Stieleria sp. JC731: one gene and its partners. The protein of the gene in region 2 interacts with the protein of the main gene of each other region in a pairwise test. Links are inferred from orthologs where the notes say so. Each region holds a gene or a part of one and is shown on either strand. Other genes may lie near its edges.

The links. The genes of interacting proteins can lie anywhere in the genome.
Region 1: the proteins of LOC67_RS26520 (region 2) and LOC67_RS27515 interact in binary tests that used the Escherichia coli proteins (3 or more experiments, as listed by UniProt). The link is inferred for Stieleria sp. JC731 from one-to-one orthologs.
Region 3: the proteins of LOC67_RS26520 (region 2) and LOC67_RS07155 interact in binary tests that used the Escherichia coli proteins (3 or more experiments, as listed by UniProt). The link is inferred for Stieleria sp. JC731 from one-to-one orthologs.

The regions. Positions count from the first base shown.
Region 1 is NZ_JAJKFQ010000001.1:1,491,466-1,497,957, reverse strand. The notes cover bases 1,640-5,907. They hold LOC67_RS27515 (preprotein translocase subunit SecA), read right to left. Parts: upstream 5,557-5,907; coding sequence 1,840-5,556; downstream 1,640-1,839. Other genes in these bases: LOC67_RS05035 (3-deoxy-D-manno-octulosonic acid transferase), read right to left, coding at 1,640-1,708. Also shown: hypothetical protein, read left to right, coding at 1-363; more of 3-deoxy-D-manno-octulosonic acid transferase, read right to left, coding at 377-1,639; rpiB (ribose 5-phosphate isomerase B), read left to right, coding at 6,371-6,492. UniProt on the Escherichia coli protein: Required for protein export, interacts with the SecYEG preprotein conducting channel.
Region 2 is NZ_JAJKFQ010000029.1:469,227-475,079, forward strand. Bases 1,110-4,059 are described here. They hold LOC67_RS26520 (acyl-CoA thioesterase), read right to left. Parts: upstream 2,818-4,059; coding sequence 2,401-2,817; downstream 1,110-2,400. Other genes in these bases: rnc (ribonuclease III), read left to right, coding at 1,428-2,396; LOC67_RS26525 (6-bladed beta-propeller), read left to right, coding at 3,166-4,059. Also shown: peptidase C39, read left to right, coding at 56-946; more of 6-bladed beta-propeller, read left to right, coding at 4,060-4,170; acetolactate synthase, read left to right, coding at 4,299-4,811; carbon storage regulator CsrA, read right to left, coding at 4,892-5,116.
Region 3 is NZ_JAJKFQ010000002.1:372,866-378,086, reverse strand. The notes cover bases 1,640-4,636. They hold LOC67_RS07155 (acyl carrier protein), read right to left. Parts: upstream 3,263-4,636; coding sequence 3,017-3,262; downstream 1,640-3,016. Other genes in these bases: fabD (ACP S-malonyltransferase), read right to left, coding at 4,276-4,636; fabG (3-oxoacyl-[acyl-carrier-protein] reductase), read right to left, coding at 3,483-4,241; fabF (beta-ketoacyl-ACP synthase II), read right to left, coding at 1,640-2,876. Also shown: hypothetical protein, read left to right, coding at 1-90; response regulator, read left to right, coding at 553-1,326; more of fabF, read right to left, coding at 1,584-1,639; more of fabD, read right to left, coding at 4,637-5,199. UniProt on the Escherichia coli protein: Carrier of the growing fatty acid chain in fatty acid biosynthesis.

The DNA.
Region 1 (6,492 bases), on a different replicon or contig from region 2:
CAAAAGAACGGCTTCTACGATTTCATCGACAAGACCGATCAAGTCAAACCGATTGGACAAGACAAGATGCCTAGCAATGGCCACAACACTTACCTTCCAGCTCCCTATCAGGACTGGATCTTGAACGACACCTACCCCGATCGCGAAACAAGCCGCCAAACGGTTTACCTGTATCACGTGCCAAGTGGTCGCCGTTTTGACCTGGGGCATTTCCCATCACCGAAGGCATACCGCGGCGAATGGCGATGTGACACTCATCCTCGCAGTAGCAATGACGGCACCAAGGTCGCCATCGACAGTCCCCACGATGGTGGCAGGCAGGTCTACTTGCTGGACATCGCCGAGGTAGTCAACTCGATCTAGTCATTAACGCTGATCAAGCCGCTCGTGCAAATTCCAGCGGCTGCCCAGCCAAGAATTGTAATGTTCGATCGGTCGCCCCGCGGTGCTGAGCGATGACGGACTGCGCTGCTCGCCCCAGTTCGTCGGCGGCCGGTTGATCTACAAGACATCGATCGACAAACGCTTCCAGCTCTGTTTCGTTCGCGGTTCGCTTTGCGCCACCAGCTTCGATCAAACGGTTCGCGATCTCTTTAAAGTTACGTGTGTCAGGACCAAAGCAAACCGCACTGCCATACCCCGCGGGCTCCAACATGTTCTGCCCACCCCGATCGACAAAGCTTCCGCCAACGGTCGCGATCTGACCAACGCCCCACCAGTGCCGTAATTCTCCGATGGAGTCGATCAGCAGCACCCGATTCGCATCCCACTGTCCATCCGAACCAAGTCGCTCTGTCGCTTCCAATTTCCGATTCGAACGTCGACGACAAACCAAACCGTTGGACTGGATCAGTTGTGCAACCGAATCGAAACGTTCCCGATGGCGAGGAACCAAAATCAGTCGCAATTCAGGATGAGCTGTGACCAAGCGTTTGTAGATGCGAAGTGCCATCGCCTCTTCGCCTTCTTGAGTGCTGCCGACGATCCATACCCGATGCCATGGATCAACACTGGCCCAATTCAATCGGTTTTGAACCTCGACGGTATCTCGTGAATCCGGTGCGTTGTCAAACTTCAATGCCCCAGTCACGGTCACGACCTCTGGATCGGCACCACAGGCGACGAAACGCTCGGCAGTCGATTTGTCTTGGCAAGCGACCCCGCATAAGTCTGCAAAAATCGGACGCGTCAAACGACTGACACGTTGATAGCCGGCTGAGCTTCGCTCGCTCAATCGGGCATTGATAACCAACACTTCGGTTCCGGCTTGACGAGACAAGCGAACCAAATTGGGCCAAAGTTCCAACTCGACAAGGATCAATTTGCGAGGCATCAATCGTCGAAGCGTTCGGCGAACGGCCCAGGAAAAATCCAATGGGCAAAAGAAAACTTGATCGCTTCCAAAACGCTGCACAGCGAGATCGTAACCGGTGTCGGTACTGGTGCTCACGACGATCGGCGTCGTGGGATCCAATCGCGTCAACTTAGCAACCAGATCGACGATTAGGTTGACCTCGCCAACGCTGACCGCATGGATCCAAATCGGTGATCGCCCCGGCCCGCCACAGATCCGCTTTGCTTTGGACTTGGAGATGCCGAACAGTTTTTCGCTGATCCCACGTCGATAGCGTCCATGACGGACAATGCGATAAGCGATCCACGGGGATGCCAGCGTCAACGCAACCAGATAGACGAAGTTCGCGAACATGGCGGAATCCTTTCCCAGCCTTGGCTAAAGCGATCGATACACCAACCCTATCACTTGTCGCATCCAAACCGATCGGTCTGAAACGCTGTTTACCTGCGTTCAGACGTTCGGCTGTCAAACGACAAGCCAGACTACTTTCTCATACAGCAGGATTTGTACTTCTTACCGCTGCCACAGGGGCACGGATCGTTGCGACCGACTTTGACACCGACGTTGCGAATCGGTTCAGGCTTTTCGTCCGTCGCTTGATTGCTGGCTTCGGCAGCCTGCTGAGCTGCGGTTTGTGTTGCAGCCTTGGTTGCGGTTGCCGATGACGACTCGCTGGTAATCGACCGAGCCTCATCGTGGCGGGCTTTTGCATCGACCCAAGTACTACGAATGAAGTCCTGATTGAACGACTCCATACGGAAGACCAGGCCGGTAACCTGCTCACCAACCGACTCCCACATCTGATCAAACAGACGCATGCCTTCGCGTTTGTATTCGACTTTGGGATCCAGCTGAGCGTAGCCTTTCAAACCGACGCTGCTGCGCAGGTGATCCATCGTTAGCAGGTGGTTTTTCCACGCGTCGTCCACAATGTTCAACAGGATCTGACGTTCCATCCGACGCATTTCTGGGTGGAAACGATCATCAACTGCGCCGCTGACGGCCAATTGCAATTCATCGCGGTTCATCCGCGAGAAGTCTTCGGCATCAACCGATGCGCCCAGTTCGACCTTCATCCATTCGACCAAGTCGGCAAGCTTATTGTTGCCGCTGGTCGCGACTGCCGCTGTCTTATCGTCTTGAACGTTCGCAAACAGATCCGCAACCCGTTTTTGAGCCTCATTCATCAAAGGCTCCGCCGCATTAGCCATGTCGCGACTAAAAACGGTGAGTTGAGTTTTCAAGTCGTCACGGTTCAGCGGCACTTCATCGACGGCGAGTGCCTTTTCGAACCGACGCGAAATCCAGTCAACCAAGCCTTCGCGATTGAGGACAACCTGGGCACCTTGTTGAACGGTGAACTGTGAAATCCCGGCCAGGGCAGGGTACTCCGTTTCCTTTTCCGCGTAGGCCTGTTCGGCGCGTGTGACCAATTCATGTGTCACACTTCGACGGTCTTCGACGTCGCGGAATTCTTCCGGTGTGGTTTCGATTCCGAACCGATAACGCATCCAGCCACAGAGCATCCGCAGGCCATAGTCGGCGTCCAGCAAAGGCTCGCCTTCGCTTAGGTCGACTGATTCGATACGTTGATGAGCCTTCTCGATCAATTCCTTGATCAAGTCGTCTCGATCCATGTTCTTGAGCTGGTGGTCTTGATAGTTGGTTTCCAAAGCGGTGTTGGCCCACTTCGCCATCGCTTTGAGGTTCCATTCGTCTTCCATGCCTTGTGGCAGGTTTTCTTCGACGATTTCTTCGACGGTGACTTCGGCAGATCGCTCGGCTTGTTCACGAGCGTAGGCATCGGCCATCGACATTTCCATGTTCTGGAAATCCTTGGGCTCGAGCACGCATCCCAGCTTTCCACCGGCGAACGCGGCAAACATATCGACGCCGTAGTCTGGATCCAGAAACGTATCAACTTGCTTTTCGATCTGGGATTGAATCAGTTCCAAGATCATGTCGCGAGAGCTGTGACCATCCAACAGGTTTTGTCGGTATCGGTAAACCCGTTTTCGCTGTTCGTCCATGACTTCGTCATAGTCCAACAAGCTCTTTCGCATTTCGAAGTTGCGTTCTTCGACTTTCTTTTGTGCGGCTGCAATACGGCGTGTGACAAGCTTGGATTCCAGTGGCTCGTCCTCACGCATGCCGATGCGTTCCATCATGTTCTTAACCCACTCACCCGCGAAGATCCGCATCAGATCGTCTTCGAGTGAAAGGAAGAAGCGACTCGAACCGGGGTCGCCTTGTCGACCACAACGGCCCCGCAACTGAAGGTCGATTCGGCGTGATTCGTGGCGTTCGGTACCGAGTACACAAAGTCCGCCGAGTTCACGGATGTGTACGCCTTGCTCGCTCATCCCTTCGGCTTTATCAAACGATTCGACCAGCTCGTTCCATTCATCATCGGGAACATCAAGTCGGGTGTCGTATTTGTGCTGCAACTGAGCCCAAGCTTTGTTCTCGGGGTTACCGCCCAAGATAATGTCGGTACCACGACCGGCCATGTTGGTTGCGATCGTGACGGCAAACTTTCGTCCAGCCTGTGCGACGATGTCGGCCTCACGTTGGTGTTGTTTCGCGTTGAGGACTTGGTGCTCGATGCCACGTCGTTCGAGTAGGCGGCTTAGCTTTTCACTCTTTTCGATACTGACCGTACCGACAAGAACGGGGCGTCCTTTGTATTCGATCACGGTGATCTTTGACCGTGGGAAGTCTTGGACTTCCTTTTCCCCCTTGGCGACAAACTTGATCTGTTCGTCGTTCTCTTCCTTGATGTCACCCCAATATTCTTTTCCATCTTTGGTGACGATCACGTCCCACTTGACCGTGCGTTCGATCTCTTCAGCCAAGGCCTTGAACTTATATTCCTCGGTCAGATAAATGACGTCGGGATATTCGATTCGCTGCAAACCACGATTGGTCGGGATCGCGACGACGTCCAGCTTGTAGATTTTCCAAAACTCGTTCGCTTCGGTCATCGCCGTACCGGTCATACCGGACAGTTTCTTGTACATCTTGAAGATGTTCTGCAGCGATGCGGTCGCAAACGTTTGCGTTTCCGGTTTGATCGGCACGCCTTCTTTGGCTTCAACGGCTTGGTGCAAACCGTCGGACCATTGACGTCCATCCATCAGACGTCCGGTGAATTCGTCAACGATCACAATCTGGCGATCTTTAACGACGTAATTGACGTCCAGCTTGTATAGGAAGTGTGCTTTCAGAGCGTTATCGATCAGGTGGGGCCATTCCATGTTGCCCGCCGTGTAGAAGCTTTCCACACCGGCTAGCTTTTCAGCCTCGCGCACACCTTCGTCGGTCAACGTGACGTTGCGTCCCTTTTCGTCGACGGTGAAGTGCACGTCTTGTTGCAGCGAACGCGCGACACGGTCCGCGTCGGCATAGCGTCCCAAGTCCATCTCGCTCGGACCGCTGATGATCAACGGGGTCCGCGCTTCGTCGATCAAGATATTGTCGACTTCGTCGATGATCGCGTAGTTCAATGGGCCTTGGCACTGTTGAACTTCAGGCGGAAAACGATCGTCGCCTTGAGCAGCGGGGCGCATGTTGTCACGCAAGTAATCGAAACCGAATTCGTTGTTCGTTCCGTACGTGATATCACAACGATAGGCGGCTTGTTTCTCGTGAGTCGACATGCCCGATTGGATCGCGTTGACCGTTAATCCAAGGTTCATGTACAGCGGCGCCATCCACTCCATGTCACGGCGGGCCAAATAGTCGTTGACCGTAATGACGTGAACGCCTTTGCCTTCCAGTGCGTTTAGATAGGCGGGCAAGGTTGCGACCAGTGTTTTACCTTCACCAGTCACCATTTCGGCGATCTTGCCGGAGTGAAGCACCATCCCACCGATCAACTGGACGTCGTAGTGACGCATGCCCAGGAATCGCTTGCCACCTTCGCGGCAGACGGCGAAGGCATCGATGAGGATGTCATCGAGAGATTCGCCATCGCGAATACGCTTGCGAAAGATCTGCGTTTGCTCACGCAGCTCGTCATCGCTCATCGCAGCGTATTTGGGCTCCAAGGCTGTAATCTCGTCCGCCTGGGCTCGCAACGTCGCGACTTGGCGCGCGTTGGCCGAACCAAATACCGACGTAACACCTCGCTCAAACGAGCTCAGCAACCCGCCAAAGGCTGCTCCGGTAATATCCACAAGAGTTTCAAAAAACGACATCGTTGAATCGTTGGTTGGTTTCGATCGATCGCTCGCAGGGCAATTCCAAAGGCATCCGAGCCTTTTCATTCGCCGGAACTGGTTCATTCGCTGGAACGGGTTAATTCGCCGGACCAGCGGACAGATTGGCAGCGCAGCCCGTCTACGTCCAGATCAGCCAATTTCGGGCCAAATTCGCATCCGCCGAGTTGTCTCGACAGAAAGCCGGGTTGGCCTCATACGCAGCGAGTAAAGCTAAACGCTTTGGGCGACTTAGGTTAGGGTGTTTCGGCGGAGGGGTCAACGCCGATCAAAAACTGTCCGATTTTCATCGTTTCTGTATGCCAATACCCCACAACGACCGGCTAACGAAATTTGCCTCTCTGAGCTAAACTGCCCCCGTCGGCCGAAATGTCTCTCGATCGACGCGAGATGACAGCCAGCCCCCCGACCCATTGATTGCACAAACAACGTGTCGCCCGATCCCTGATCGCAAAATAAGAGATCTGTTTCGAGAGCTCAATTTTGAAGACTTGATACCTGAGCCGGCCGATTGGCTCTCCCCAGACCAAGTTTTCTCAAATGACGCTAGCAACCGTGAAGCACTGCTAGCAAGCCGCTTGAATTCTTAGCGAACCACCGACAGTGCAACCAAATCACCGTTTTATAGTTTTGCCGATCGAAGATTCGCGATTGAACACGTGAACGCTTGATCGCACGAAAAATGCTGTCCGACACGACCAACGACTGCCCGTTTCCTGTTTCGGTTGCTTAAGGCAGCCGACATCGAACCACCCGGCCGTCCCTTTTCGAACACCGCTGACCTATTCCGTCCATGAACGCCCAGCCGAAATCTGAAACGCCAAAATCTGAAAAGCCACTTCGTATCGCGATCGGAGGTGACCACGCCGGATTTCCACTCAAGCAAGTCATCGCCGAATGCCTTTCCTCAGGTGA
Region 2 (5,853 bases):
TGCAGAACCGACGGCCCGTACGCATCTGTGTAGTTCGCTACAGACATTAGAATTGATGGATCTCTGGTTTGCAATCGCGTTTATCGCCGCAGTTTCCGGCTTGGCATTTCTCGCCGGCAGGAAGCTCTCGCTGAACGTCTACAGCAACCGACCTCTGCTATTGGCCGAGTGCATCCTCTTTCTTTTGATTTTCGCGTTCGGAACTGCCAACAGGCTGACCTGGGCGAGTGCCTTTTCGACACCCGCAGTGATGGGCTGGTCGAACTGGCTACCGATCTTCCTCGCGTTCACTGCCGGACTCGCTCTTCACGCCGAAGGCTTGCGAGTGAGTTGGCGACGCGCTACATCGGTTGCCATGCTGTTTCTATCTGTCGGCTTTCTGACTCAGCCGGTTCTTCGCGCAAACTTTTACCCCGTCACGCTCGATGCTCAGGCAACCTGGCAGGACAACGTTTGTTTGCAAAGTAGCGAATCGAGTTGTGGACCGGCGGCGGCGGCAACTTTGCTGCACCACCATTCGCTGCTTCCAAGTGCGACTCAGCGGCTGGGTTGGTCGGGACAATCGCCCGAGGCCATGCTTGCCAAAGTTTGTTTGACGAGCCGTCAAGGCACATCTTCGCTCGGTCTTGTACGCGGACTGAGACTTGCAATCGATGGTGGACATCACTCGGTCCAAGTCGCTAGCCAAAATCCGACCGCATGGGAACACCGCGGCCAACTTCCGAACCTGTCCGTTATCTGTTTCCGTGGTGGCAATCACGACGATACCGTTCGTCGGTTGCTCGGTACCGATGGCGAAGCGCATGCGGTCGTCGTCTACGGTCGTGCATCACACGGACGCTGGAAAGTTGGCGATCCCGCTGTCGGAATTCGCTACTTCAGCGATGAAGAGTTTCGCCAAGTGTTCACTGGTGAAGCCATCTATCTTGTTGATCATGCGGACTGAAACCGATTCCGTCACGGGATCGCCTGCTCGTCTGCAGCAATGCCAAGTGGCTTTCGTCAACGACTGATCGCTTGGTGTACGCCGTGTTGCTGGTGACTTCGCAGGTTGCAAATTGTCAAGATTGACCTACCGCGTATGCGGGGGAAGTGGTAACGTATTGACAAGCGCGTCGCATACCGGCGGGCGGGTCCGAACACAGCCAGATGTGATAAGAATATCATCCTGTGCAATGCCCCGATCGCCGGCGTGTGACATGACCTGAACCCTTTTCGGGCTGGTTGACGTTTTCTTTTCAAAGATCACATCGCTCGGTCACAAATCGGTTCTGTTGTGTCAATCTTTTCGTTGAAGTCTTGCCATCGTTGACTTCGCACCGTCGATTCTTTCTGCGGTAGCAATCAAGCATGGCAACTAGGTCGACGACAACGTTCGACGCGTGTGAATAGAGCCCTAGTTCGTTTCCACGTCTCTTCGCATAACGTTGTCTGCTTCCGAATCTGATGCCCCAAATCCGGCAAGTTCGTCGTCGGACGTTCCATCTCTTCCATCGCAAGAAGATGATTCCAACGAACGATTCGATCGTGTCGAGGATACACCGTCTACTGATGCGCGTTCATCTGATGCACTGCCCGCAGATGCGTCGATGACCGATGCGCCCGAAGTCCGCTTGGTTTCATCACCACGCAACCAAGAGGGTGAACTTGATCACGCCGACAAAATTACTCGCTGCCAAGAACTGATTGACTATCAGTTCAAAGATGTCGAACTGCTTCGCAACGCACTGACACATGCGTCAGGCGCTTCACACCGGTTAGCCAGCAACGAGCGGCTCGAGTTCCTTGGCGATGCAGTCCTCGGCTTTGTCGTGTGCTCATGGCTATACGACGAATACCCCGAATACAACGAAGGCGATTTGACCAAGATCAAATCAGCTGTTGTCAGTCGTCGGACCTGTGGAAAGGTCGCATGCCACATCGGTTTAGACGAATGCCTAATCGTTGGCCGTGGCGTGACCCGAAATCGCAGCTACCCGAGGTCATTGGTCAGTGACGTCTTCGAATCGATTGTCGCGGCACTTTACATTGACGGTGGTCATGAAGTGGTCCGCGAACGACTGATCCGTTGGCTTCGGCGCGAAGTCGAATCGGCGGTCCAAAGCCAAGGTGCGACGAACTACAAGTCGACTTTGCAACAGCGTGCCCAACGCGATATTGCTTGCACCCCTCAATATCGACTCAAGCGAGAAATGGGACCGGATCACCGTAAGTCATTCTTGATTAGCGCGGTGATCGATGGCAGTGAGTTTACCGCCGCATGGGGAAGCAACAAGAAAGAAGCAGAACAAAAGGCTGCTGCGAACGCGCTCGCCGAAATGAACGGCGAACCTGTTCCCTATCCTTTGACGGATGACTTCAGCGTGGGCGACTTGGGCCCCGGCGAGCATCCCTGAATCGCTATTCGCCTTTCAGCCTATCCGCCAACGCCAAGAACTCCGCAGGCAGCTTCTTGGGCTTGCCTTCCGGATCGACACACGCGATCACTGAGTCGCCTTCGGCTAGCAACATCTCGCCACGAAGGACACGGTAGCGATGTCGAATTCGCACCTTTCGCAACTCAGTCGTGGTGACCTCGACTTGCAATAGGTCATCGAAATCGGCCGGCGCGAAATAACGCACGTTCATTTCGGTGACCACCAACATCCGCCCGGAATCTTCGATCTGCTTGTACGGCATCCCTCCGGCACGCAACATCTCGACTCGCGCGTCTTCGAAATAATTCAAGTAGTTGGAATGGTGCACCCGACGTTGCCCATCGGTTTGGTGGTACCCAACGCGAAGTTCGTGAACGTAGTGCAAAAGTGCGTCACTCATTAATCAGCCTATTGATCATCTAACAGTCTTGGGATGCAGCAATGTAGTCTCCACCGGACAGTTGATGCCACGGGTTGCACCGATGGGGAGTTCGGCACGGCGGAGCGTGCCGGGTACTCTGTTGATAGTCCCCATCACAGTCCCTGTGATGATGGGCATGGTTTCCGTGCGGTAGGTATTGAGCCGGAGTTCGGCACGGCGGAGCAGGCCGGGTAGATTGCCCTTTCTGCTGACGAGTTTGTGTGGAAATCAGCGGCTCTAGATGCATTGTGCGGATGTTGGGTTCACCGCGAAGGCTACAATATGCCGCTTCCCCCTTTGCCTTTCCTGCCTTTGAGACGATTCAAGATGAAGCGAAGCATTCTGTTTTCCTGCGTACTGATGTTACTCGCCCTGCCATCAGCAAAGGCTGTCGAACCGGTTCGCATGGGCAGCGGCGACATGACATTTGAAACGGTTCCGGGCTGGGGACTGCGGCCTGACGGAAACTCTCCGCTGGGATCAACGCACGGCGGAGTCGTGATCGATAAGAAAGGCAACATCTACACCAGTGCCAATGCTGGTGTTTTCGTATTCTCACCCGATGGCAAAGTCATTCACACCTATTTAGGCGATGACTACACCAGCTTGCATGACATCGAAATCCGTGAAGAAGATGGCGAGGAATACATCTACGGTGCTCGCAACAACAACGCGGAAGGGATCAAGTTTCGAGTCCGAGGCGGGGATGTCGTCTTACGGCTACCGTTCCCTGAAGAGTCAGGCTTGCAACTGAAACGCTTCAGCCCTACTGCCATCACCGTCGCAGGTAACGGCGACATCTATCTTTCCGATGGCTACGCCAGTAACTACATCTTCGTCTTTGATAAAAACGGCAAATACCTACGTCACTTCGGAAAGAAGGGCAACGGGATGAAAGAGTTCAACACCGCCCACGGGATGACGTTAGACACTCGCTACGAACCGAACCGCCTGCTGATTTGTGACCGGAACCACGAACCCAAAGGTCGCTTGCTACACTACGATCTTGAAGGCAACTTTATCGAAGAAGTCATTACCGGTCTTGGGATGCCGACGTCGGTTGCGATTTCAGGCGATTTCGTCTCCGTTCCGGATTTGCACGGTCGCTTGGTAGTCCTGGATAAAACCAACACGATCATTGCGGTCTTGGGAAACAATCCCGATCGCGCCAAAGGCCGTAATTTCAACGTGCCACAATCCGAATGGGTCGAAGGGATCTTCAGCGGGACGCATGGATCTTACTGGGACGAATCTGGCAACCTATACGTTCAAGACTGGAACGTTTCGGGACGCCTGATGAAGCTGGTTCGGGTAGATTTGCAGCCGAATTGACCAGACCGAAGCTAAACACGTAAACTTTTCGGTTTTCAGTTTTTGGGTAACCGACGCGGCAACGAAATCACGTCCGCCGGATCGGCGCTGCCCAGACAACCGCGGAGTGCCGAAAAGACGAGGCCGACATGGAATCAGATCAGGGAAGCGGTGGTTCAGGAACCAAATTCGAAACGATGCGTGGACGGAACTTTCCGGCTCTGCGTCAGTTCACCATTTTTTTGGAAAACCGCGTCGGCCAATTATTGGAAGTCGTCCGGCGATTCGAAGGCACCGGAATTCGCATTTGTGCGCTTTCGATAAACGATGCGGCTGAGTGCGCTTTCGTTCGCTTCCTCGTGAGCGATGCCGACCGAGGACGAGAGATCCTCGAACGGAGTGGACTGGCACTGATCGAAACCGATCTTATCGGTGTTCAGTTGCCAGAAGGACCACAGCCGTTGCTGCGAGTCTGCACGGCGCTGCTGCAAGCGGAGCTAAACATCATCCAGACCTACCCCTTGATCATCCGACCCTACGGGAAACCCGCGGTCGCGATCATGGTGGAAAACATCGAGGTCGCGATGGAGACGCTTAACGAGAAAGGCTTTACGATCATCACCGAGGGCGATCTAGACGACAACCCATCGGTGGATCAGTAACGGCTCTCTGGCGACAACAGCGGGGAACACTGCTGAAGGAGAGCGGTTTTCGAGCTACGAGTTTCTAGACCGCGCGGGATTCAATCGCGTGGCGGCTTGACGTCCTTTGTCGCAGCCGAACTTGTTTGCGAAGCCCGACGATTCTCTCGTTGGATCGCGTCGTAAACTTCTTGGCGGTGCACTGGGATGGATTGCGGTGCTTCGATACCCAAGCGGACTTTGTCGCCACGGATATCGACGATCGTGACAACAACGTCGTCGCCAATCATGATGCTTTCATCGCGGTGTCGGGATAGGACCAGCATGTTGGCCTCGACATCATTGAATACAAGAGGTACGGAATTAGCAATTTACGGGCATGCGGATTTCCTGGTATCAGAATCGACATCATGTCGCACTAAACACCTTCCACATTGGATTAGGAGAGTGACCGGCACTTACAGCGGCCCTTCGCCAGGGGAGTTCATCGTCGTAAGTGACTCACAATTTGATATCGTTTGCCAGAAGTCGGCAGATACCGGTCGTGACGATCACTCCCTCCAGCCCGGTTGATTCGAAGTTCGCGCTTCCACGGGTGAACCAACCCTCAATCGCTCCGAACAGACGTTGCAAGCGTTGCAGACGGCATCGTTCAAGGCACCGATCGATGCAGCCAACGCCCTGACGGCCAACCGCAGAGAAGCACACCCAACGCGGTTTCTTCGGGCTCAACACAACTGCGGTACGCTTGGTGACAAAGAAATATTCGCCACGATGACGGTCAAAGACGCCTTGATTCGCAGCTCAGGTCGCCTTCGTCCCGGTCCGCAACGGCCCAGCAAGAATGTGCCCCCAGCATGAATCGGGGCACAACCGATCGAGTCGCGAAGTGAAACTCACAACGCGTTTCCGTTGACTCGATGGTACGACAGCGAACGTTCTTTGGAAGCTGAATCGAAAGAGATCGAATCTGTGATGCCGCTGTCTCGAAACAACCGCTATGCGGCTGATTTCTTTGCTTGGGCAAACAATCCGACTGCGGACTTCTTGAAAGCCGGCACCG
Region 3 (5,221 bases), on a different replicon or contig from region 2:
TTTAAAGGCACATGTGAAGGACGATTGCAGTATCGTCCTTGTATTTCGTTGACCTCCAAAGTCGCTGTGACTGCGACCTTGGATTTGTGAAAATCGACGCCGCAATCTCCGTGAGTGATCAACGGTTTATTGCGGTTAATTTCTCAGCGAAAGCATGTGCGTGGGTACGCGAATCCCTGGTGTGATCCTGAGCTATGTGTGTGCGTTCAGTCGAAGTTTGTTTCCTAACGACGCACTGAAAATGCGGAATGCCTGTTCGTTTGCATCGCTATTGCTGGCAGAGTGGCGCCAATCGAGACGGATTGTCTGATTTGGGGTGCACCAAAAGTGTGCGGATATGTTCTACATACAGGGCGGGGGTTCGCCGGATTTACGGTTGTTCACGCCGTCGGTTGTCCGACAGGTTGAGTGTAAGAAAAAAACCCACAATTCTAAACCATTGGTGGGATTTCTTTGTTGACTGGCGATTGGCAATTCGTATGTTGAATTTACTCAATTTCCGCATTCTGGGGGGCAATTCGGCCATCACAGGGGCGACGGGGCAAAACCAATATGTTAGTACTCACACGACGGACCGATGATCAGGTGACTTTTCCAGAGGTGGGCATTAGCCTTCACTTCTTGAAAGTTCGTGCTGGTCAGGCGCGCATAGGGATCGATGCGCCAAAGAACATCTCGATCATTCGAGGTGAATTGCGTTCGGGGGAATCGATCGATTCCGACTCACTTCCGAACCGTTTTCAGTTGCAGTGTCTTCCACCTGCGGCGCGGCATGCCATTCGAAACGATCTACAGCAGATCAGCGTCGGTATGCATCTGTATCGCGAGTTGATCGCGGCTGGGCAAATCGACGAGGCGGAATCAACGTTCCGCGATATCGATGATGCTCTGGCCCGTCTGAATGATTGTCAGTGGCTGAAGCGACAGAAAGAAGCTGAGCCGACCAAAGATGTTTCTATCGCGTTGGTCGAAGACGATCGAAATGAGCGTGAGTTGCTCGCAGGTCTACTGCGGCTGAAAGGCTATCGCGTTCAAGGCTACCAGGACGGTTTGTCCGCACTGGAGAATATGTCGTCCACTGCACCACCAAATATCATTCTGGTGGACATGTTGATGCCTGTTTGTGACGGCGCCCAAACGGTGCGGACGATCCGGCAAAACCATCGGTTTGACGACTCGGCGATTTTCGTTGTCAGTGGCATGAATCCAGAGGCCAGCGAGCTGAGTGTCGGATCAGGTGGCGCGGATCACTGGTTCTGCAAACCGCTGAACCCCGAATGCCTGATCGATGCGATCGAGAATCGCATCCGAACTTTGGATAACTAGTTCAGGCCTGCCCAAGTGTACCCGGCACGCTCCGCCGTGCCGATTCATCTCTGCAGCCGCCACTCGGCAATCCATGCCCGGCATCACAGGGACTGTGATGGGAACTATCAAAAAAGTACCCGGCACGCTCCGCGGTGCCGCTTCGGATTGCCGCTTCGGATCTGAACCACCACCCGGCAATCCATGCCCGGCATCACAGGGACTGTGATGGGTACTTTCTATAAAGCACCCGGTTACGATCGGCTTAAGCGAAGCACTTAGCCTTCGTATTTGCCGACAACCACACAGGCGTTGTGGCCGCCGAAGCCAAAGCTGTTGCTCATCGCAATTTTCACAGGCTTGGAAGCCGCTTCATTTGCGGTGTAATCCAAATCGCATTCTGGGTCTGGGTTATCCAGGTTAATTGTCGGTGCGATTGTTTGCGTTTCGAGCGTCTTGCACAGGATGACTGCTTCGATACCGCCACTCGCACCAAGTGAGTGACCGATTGAGCTTTTCGTGCTGCTGACGGTGGTTTTGTAGGCGTGATCGCCAAAGACTCGCTTAATCGCTTTCGTTTCAGCGATGTCGCCCAGTGGGGTGCTTGTGCCGTGTGCGTTGATGTAGTCGATCGCTGTTGGGTCGACCTCGGCATCGGCAAGTGCTGCCGTCATCGCGGCGGCTGCCCCGACGCCTTCTGGATCGGGTGCGGTGATGTGGCCGGCGTCACTGGTCGTTCCGTAGCCAAGGACTTCACCATAGATCTTCGCGCCACGTGCTAGGGCGTGGTTAAGTTCTTCGAACACCAGCACGCCGCTGCCTTCGCCGAGGACGAAGCCATCGCGGTCCTTGTCGAATGGTCGACTGGCCTTTGTAGGCTCGTCGTTTCGCATCGACAATGCTTTCATGTTTTGGAATGCGGCAAGTCCCATACGGGTCAGGGCCGCTTCGCTGCCGCCGGTGATGACGACATCGGTTTCGTTCAGGCGAATGCTGCGAAGTGCGTCACCCATCGCGTTGGTCGCACTCGCACATGCGGTCGCGACTGCATAGTTCGGGCCTTTCAGGCCGTAGGTGATCGAGATGTTCCCGCCGGCGGCGTTGACCATCATTTTGGGAACGGTGAATGGGCTGACGCGGGAAGGGCCCTTGGTCAGCATCCGTTCAATTTGGTTTTCGATTTCGATCAGTCCGCCAATGCCGCTGCCCAGGATGACACCACAGCGAGTTCGATCGAGCGAATCGAAGTCCAGCTTCGAATCGTTGATCGCCTGATAGCCAGCATGGACGGCGAATTGGGTGAACCGATCGAGCCGTTTTTCTTCGCGAGGATCGGTGATTCCTTCCAGCGAGAAGTCGTAAACTTCGCCAGCAAAATGGACCTTGTATTCGGTGGTATCGACCAAGGTGATCTTGCCGACGCCACTTTCACCTGCGGTAAGCCGCTGCCAAAACAGGGGCACTTCTGAGGCAAGTGGTGTGACGACACCGACACCGGTGATAACAACGCGACGTTCGCCTTTGTAGATATGCGGGGTGGTCGCTGAAGAATTGGATTCCTGGGCCATCATGCTGCCTGGAAGAAAGGAACCTTGGCGAGCAAGGTATCGCAAAGAAAAACATGAAACGTTGAATCGAAATCGGGCGATGCGCCAGCACTGCAATTAGCGGTGCGCATCGCCCGTCGCGGGTTATGATCGGCGCGAAAAACTTACGCGTCTTCGCCCCGTGCGTTTTCGATAAAGTCGACGGCTTCGCCAACCTTTTGGATCTTTTCGGCGGCTTCGTCAGGAATGCTGATGTTGAACTCTTCTTCGAGTTCCATCACCAATTCGACGGTGTCGAGCGAGTCAGCTCCGAGGTCGTTTACGAAAGAGGTTTCACGGGTGATTTTGTCTTTTTCGACGCCAAGCTGTTCAGCAACGATGTCGACCACGCGCTCTTCGACGGTAGCCATAAGCGATTCTCCAGTTTGTTATGTTCTTTAACAGGGAAGTTCGAATGGGAGGTGATGCGTTCAAGGGGACTTTTGGCGGATCGCCATGCCCGATTCAAACGCGGGTCAGCCGATGGAGCCCTACGACGCCTCGTTGATTCGCCGAAAAGATAGGTGATTCAAGCAAAAGACGTCAATATGCCGGGATTCACTTCGCCCAACATACACTCCGTGTATTGGTTTAGCCGGTCATTCCGCCGTCGACAACGATGGTCTGGCCCGAAATGTAGCCTGCATCCTTGGAAGCGAGGAACAGAACGGCAGCGGCAACGTCTTCGGGATTTCCGACGCGTTTGGCGGGAATCGTCTTTTTGACTTCTTCCAGAATGGCTGCCGGAATCGCGTCAGTCATCTCGCTGGCGATGAATCCGGGGGCAACTGCGTTGACGGTGACGCCGCGATTGACCAGTTCTTTGCTCATGGTCCGGGTCATTCCGATCATTCCCGCTTTGCTGGCGGAGTAGTTCGCTTGGCCAGGGTTGCCCATCAGGCCTGAAATGCTGGCCATGTTGACGATCCGGCCGTATTTTTGGCGTCGCATCACGTTGGCGGCTGCACGGCAGCAAACGAAGCAGCTGGTCAGGTTGGTCGCAATCACGCTGTCCCACTCATCGTCGCTCATTCCACGCATCGTTTTGTCGCGTGTGATGCCGGCGTTGTTGACCAGGATGTCCAGGCGTCCGTGATCTGCAGCGACTTGCTTGATCGCGGCGTCAGTCGCTTCGCGGTCGGTCACGTCGCAGGAAAGGGCGATCGCTTTGCCGCCAGCGGCCTCGATCTCCTTGACGGTGTCGGCAAGCTTGTCAGCGTTTCGCGCCAAGCAGGCAACCGTGGCTCCGTTCATTCCCAAGGCAACCGCGACGGCTTTGCCAAGCCCCTGCGATGCTCCGGTCACGATCGCGACCTGTCCGGACAGGTCGGCTTTCAGTGTCATATCCATGGCGAATCAATCTCGTGTGTCAGGGGACCGGTGTTTATTCTTCGTCGCCGAAACCGTCGGTCGGAAGCTTTCGTTGAATGCGTTTCAGTGTTCCGCGGAGCACGCGTCCGGTGCCTGCTTCAAAAAAGCCGCCGATGCCATCGTCGACCATCCGGCGGATGGAGGCTTCCCATTGGACCGGTTCGGTCACTTGGCGGCTGAGCAGTCCGCGAATTTCGTCAGCTGACTGGTGCGGTTGTGCGTCGACGTTGCTGTAAACCGGGATTTGGGTGTCCGTGATTGGCATTTCCGCCAAGGCTTCGGTCAGCTTTTCAACAGCGGGTTGCATCAGCGAGGTGTGAAACGCGCCGGCAACGCTAAGGCGAATGACTTTCATCGCCTTGGCTTCAACAGCGGCGGGTTCCAGGCGGTCAAGTGCCGTGATGTGTCCAGAAACGGCGATGTTTCCTGGGCACAGTAGGTTTGCAGGGCGGAGCACTTCGTCGTCTTGGCGGACTTCTTCGCACAGTGCCGATAGCGTTTCCAGGTCCATGCCAATGACGCTCGCCATGCCGCTCTGGACAACATCTGCGGCCGCTTGCATTGCCTGGCCACGTCGCTGAACGAGCTTCAGTGCGTCTTCGAACTCCAGGCCACCGGCAAAGCAAACCGCCGTGTATTCGCCGAGGCTTAGCCCAGCCGCGGCGGTGACTTTCGCAAGCCGCTCTGGCTGTTCTTGTTGAAGCACCTTTGCCGCTGCGATTCCGACCGTGAATAGGGCGGGCTGGCTGAATTCGGTTTGGTCAAGTTTTTCGACCGGTCCGTTGTGGCAAAGGTCAGCTAAGTCATAGCCAAGCACTTCGCTAGCGCGGGTGAATAGGTCGCTCGCAATCGAGAAGTTTTCGCAGAGCCATTTGCCCATGCCGACCGATTGGGCACCCTGTCCGGGAAATAGAATCCCGACAGCATCGACGTCCATTTGTGAATTGCCACTAAGAGAA